2 regions of the Xanthobacter versatilis genome follow, and region 1 is predicted to be linked to the other one. Evidence: predicted binding sites of a transcription regulator. Region 1 holds the regulator's gene; the other holds the start of a gene.
The links. The regulator LexA, encoded in region 1, represses DNA repair genes until DNA is damaged. The targets are predictions, from matches to a motif close to TGTTCNNNNTGTGTTCNG.

Region 1 (2,461 bases):
GTTGGCCGGGCGGCGGCTGACCGGCCGCGACGTGATGCTTGCCGCCGCTATGGATCATGCGGTCCTGCCGGTGGCGCGGCGCCCGCGCGTGGCGGTGCTGCAGACTGGCGACGAACTGGTGCTGCCCGGCACCGGCACCGGTCAGGACAGCGAGATCGTCGTTTCCAACGCCTTCGGCCTCGCCACCCTCGCCCGCCGCGCCGGCGCGGAGGTGACGGACCTCGGGCTGGTGCGGGATGACCTTGCCGCCATCCGTGCCGTGGTGGCGCAGGCGCTTTCGGGCGACTTCGATCTCGTCATCTCCTCCGGTGGCGCCTCGGTGGGCGACCATGATCTGATGGCGCCGGCGCTGCGCGCCGAGGGGGTGGAGCTGTTCGTGCACAAGATCGCCCTGCGCCCGGGCAAGCCGCTGATGTTCGGTGGCAAGGACGGCGTGCGGGTGCTCGGCCTGCCGGGCAATCCGGTCTCGTCCCACGTCTGCGCCATGGTATTTCTGGTGCCGTTGCTGCGCGCGCTTCAGGGCGACGCCATGCCTGGTCCCCTGACGGCGCCGGCGCGCCTCGCGGTGGACATCCCGGCCAACGACGTGCGCCGTGATTTCATGCGCGCCCGCATGGACCGCCACCCCGACGGAACGGTGCATGTGACGCCTTGCGCCTCCCAGGACAGCGCCATGCTGAGCGTTCTGGCCGCCGCCGACTGCCTGCTCATCCGCCCGCCCTTCGCGCCTGCCGCCACGGCCGGAGACCCTTGCGAGATCATTCCCTTCGATGATTGAGCGGTCTTAACCCTGCCTTCACCCCTTGCGGAACACAAAAGGAACAGATAGAAACCGTTCATGATTTGTTTCGCGGCGCACAGGCTGGCGCCAGCAGGGGGCGAGAGATGCTGACGCGCAAGCAATATGACCTGCTTCGCTTCATTCATGAGCGGCTGAAGGAGACCGGCGTGCCCCCCTCCTTCGACGAGATGAAGGAGGCGCTGGACCTGCGGTCCAAGTCCGGCATCCATCGCCTGATCACGGCACTGGAGGAGCGCGGTTTCATCCGCCGGCTGCCCAACCGGGCGCGCGCCCTCGAGGTGGTGCGCCTGCCGGACAGCGTCGCCCCCGGCCTCGCCACGCCCCGCTCCGCCAGTCGCGGCTTCTCTCCCTCGGTGATCGAAGGCAGCCTCGGCAAGGTGCGTCCGGCTGCGGATGATGACGAAGGCGCAGGCCAGGTGGTCACCGTTCCGGTTATGGGCCGGATTGCGGCGGGCTCGCCCATCTCCGCCATCCAGACCCGCAGCCACACCCTCAACATTCCGCCTGAGATGCTGGGCAGCGGCGAGCATTTCGCCCTGGAGGTGCGCGGCGACAGCATGATCGAGGCCGGCATCCTCGACGGTGACACGGTTCTCATCCGCAAGTGCGATACGGCGGACACCGGCGACATCATCGTGGCGCTCGTGGACGACGAGGAAGCCACGCTGAAGCGCCTGCGCAAGAAGGGCGCCTCCATCGCCCTCGAAGCCGCCAATCCCGCCTACGAGACACGCATCTTCGGGCCCGACCGGGTGCGCATCCAGGGCCGCCTCATCGGCCTCATGCGCCGCTATTGATTTTCGCTTCCTCCCCGGTGGGGAGGCCGCGACGGGGTGAGGGGCGTGGCGGTCACCATGCTCAACGGGACCGGCTCCTCTGGAGCGACGCTTCTCACCCCAGCTTTTTGAGCCGTCGATGCTTTTGGCCGCTTCACTCCGATGCGGCGTCGGCTTCCGGATCGTCCGTCGCCGGGCGCTGCGGGGCGGGCTCAGGTGGCAGGGGCGGCATCCAGGGGCGCTGGACGTTGGGCTTGCGGGTCGGCTCGATCTGCCAGTTCCCGCCGCTTGCCCCCTCGCTGCTTATTCCCTTACGGAAGTGATAGGCCAAAGTGCCGGTGCGCTGCAGCGTTTCAGGCGTCACCACCTGGGCCGGGCAGCGCCGGGGCGGCACATCCCGTGTGACGACGATGCGCGATTCCAGGCAGTCTGCCTCCAGGCTTTCCGCCCGCCGCGATACGGCGATGGTGCCGCCGCCCGGCAAGGGAGCGGTGCAGCCGAGGGGATCGCAGGTGAACAGCGCGGCAAGCCCTTCGGCACCCGCCTTTCGCATGTCACCCTCCCGCGTCATCCACTGCTCCACCACCAGCCGCTGGCTGCGCGCGCCGAGCACCGAGAGCCGCCCGTCGGGCCCGCGCACGGCCACCGTCTGGGCATCGGGTGCGATGAGAATGTCCGGGCGCGGCGGCGCGCCGGACATGAGCAGGGCGAGGGCGAACGGCACGATCGCGACGGCCGTGAGCCATCCGCGCAGCAGGCAAAGCGCCGTCAGGCCCAGGCTGAACAGCGCGAGCGTCGGCGGTCCGACCGGATCGACCCTGCCGTCGGCCCCTGGCAGCACCGCGATGGCGTCCGAGACCGCCACCATGATCTCGATGCCTTT
Region 2 (2,461 bases), on a different contig from region 1:
CAGGGCCTTGGCTTCCTCCCCGCCCGCCGCCGGATCCGGGGCGAACTGGAAGCCATGGAGGTGGCCGATGACATGGCCTTCAACGGTAACGTCACCGGTCTTGCTGATTTCAGTTTCGAGCATCGTGTTCTCTCGCAGGCGCCGCATGAGCACGCTGGTTCGCCGGTCCACGAAACGCTGGGCCAGCCTTTCGTGCAGTGCGTCCGACAGCTTGTCTTCGACCCCTCTCGTGACGCCTTGCCAGTGCCCCGGATCCTTGAGCCAGTCGGGCCGGTTGGCCACGAAGGTAAGGGTTCTCACCTGCGCGATCCGGTTCGACAACGTGTCGATGTCGCCTTCTTGGCGATCGGTCAAGGCGATTTGACGCGCGAACCACGCATCGGGGATAAATCCACCCCCAGAAAGGTGCCCGAAAAGCGTTGCAACCAGCTCCGCATGGGCTCCGGGAGACACCTTGCGATAATCGGGTACCTGGCACGCGTCCCACAACCTTTCCACATCTGATGGCGAGGCGAGACGGGCCGTCACCTCCGTGTCCCGGCTCATGATTTCGAGCACGGCCACGTCGTCGGCGACCGGCGCGCGGGTCAGCCCCTCCTCGCGGGGAAGCTGGGACAGGCTGGCGAGAAGGGCGGCGGCGGAGCGGAAATCCGGGACGGCGTTGCGCCATTGCAACACCTTCGCGGTGTCGAACACATGCTCCTCCAGCCGGCCCACCAATTCCTCGTCGAAGGGCGGACAACGCCCCGTCGTACCGAACGTGCCGTCGCGCGTCGCCCGCCCGGCACGGCCGGCGATCTGCGCCATTTCGGAGGCATTGAGCTTGCGGAACTGCCAGCCATCGAACTTGCGGTCCGAGGCAAAAGCCACGTGGTCCACGTCCAGGTTGAGGCCCATGCCGATGGCGTCGGTGGCGACGAGATAATCCACGTCGCCCGACTGGTAGAGCTCCACCTGGGCATTGCGGGTGCGGGGCGAGAGCGCCCCCATCACCACCGCCGCCCCGCCGCGCTGGCGGCGGATGAACTCGGCGATGGAATAGACCTCCTCCGCCGAGAAGGCGACGATGGCCGAGCGCCGGGGCAGGCGGGAGATCTTCTTCTCGCCGGCGAAGGTGAGGGTGGAGAGGCGCGGGCGCACCACCACGTTGACGCCCGGCAACAGCTTCTCGATCAGCGGGCGCATGGTGGCGGAGCCGAGCAGCAGCGTCTCGTGCCGGCCGCGCCGGTTCAGCATGCGCTCGGTGAAGACATGGCCGCGATCAAGGTCGGTAGCGAGCTGGATCTCGTCGATGGCGACGAAGGACACGTCGAGGTCGCGCGGCATGGCCTCCACGGTGGAGACCCAATAGCGCGGGCTCTTGGGCTTGATCTTCTCCTCGCCGGTGATGAGGGCGACCTTGTCGGCCCCCACCCGCTCGACGATGCGCTGGTACACCTCGCGCGCCAGCAGGCGCAGCGGCAGGCCGATGATGCCACTGTCGTGGCCCAGCATGCGCTCGATGGCGAGATGGGTCTTGCCCGTATTGGTGGGGCCGAGGACCGCGCTCACCCCCCGCGCCCTCACGTTGCGCGGCAGCACGGCCCATTGGGTGACGTCATCCATCGGCTAAAATCAGGTCCGCTCACGTGTTGGGGGTTCTGTAGCATATCGGGACAGGCGGACCATGGCGAAAGGGGGGCCGTGAACATTTTGCGAACGCAAGGGGGGCGAATCAGCCGCGGCCGCCCGTTCCCGCCGCGTTCCGCACGGCTCCCCATCGCGACGCGGCAAGACGATAGGACGACGGGACGGAGCGATACGACACCATGCCCGGACACGGCCCGGTGTTCCGGATCGGGACGGCAAGCGTGGCGCATGAGAACAGAAAAGCAACAAAAGGCGCGCGAATCACAGCCTGTGGAAAAGTCCCTTTTGTTCCCCTCCCGGCTACGGACACGGCGGGACGCAGCCTCCCCTGCCCCGCTCCATCGCAACGCGAAGGCGGGCCATCACCTCCCGTCAGCCCCTTGACTTCATGCGCTTTTTCAGCCCCATGAAAAACGCCGCGGACGAGCGGCGACGCGTCAGGAGGCGGCTGGTGTTTCTCAAGTGGGCAGAACTTTCCTCCCCGGCCATCGCCGCCCTCGACAAGACGCGGCTCGTCGCCGTGCTGCCCGTCGCCGCCGTTGAGCAGCACGGCCCGCACCTGCCGCTGGGTACCGACCTGTTCATCGCCGAGGGCTATATCGAGCGCATCGCCTTCCAGGTGCCGCGCGATCTGGATGCCGTGTTCCTGCCGGTGCAGGCGGTGGGCAAGTCCGACGAGCACATCACCTTTGCCGGCACCCTCACCTTGTCGCCCGCCACCGCGCTCGCCACCTGGGTGGAACTGGGAGACTGCCTTGCCCGCGCCGGGGTGCGGCGGCTGGTGCTCATGAACACCCATGGCGGCAACGTGCCGGTCATCGACCTCGTGGCC

Region 2: a site for LexA is predicted at 1,730-1,747, ahead of V5F66_RS19250 (helicase-related protein). Genes of this name have one in related genera too.

What each region holds. Positions count from the first base shown of each region.
Region 1 is NZ_JBAFVB010000002.1:199,714-202,174, forward strand. It holds gene V5F66_RS04575 (molybdopterin molybdotransferase MoeA) at 1-778, shown strand, start outside; gene lexA (transcriptional repressor LexA) at 886-1,599, shown strand; gene V5F66_RS04585 (ComEC/Rec2 family competence protein) at 1,733-2,461, opposite strand, start outside.
Region 2 is NZ_JBAFVB010000011.1:168,087-170,547, reverse strand. It holds gene V5F66_RS19250 (helicase-related protein) at 1-1,605, opposite strand, end outside; gene V5F66_RS19245 (creatininase family protein) at 2,036-2,461, shown strand, end outside.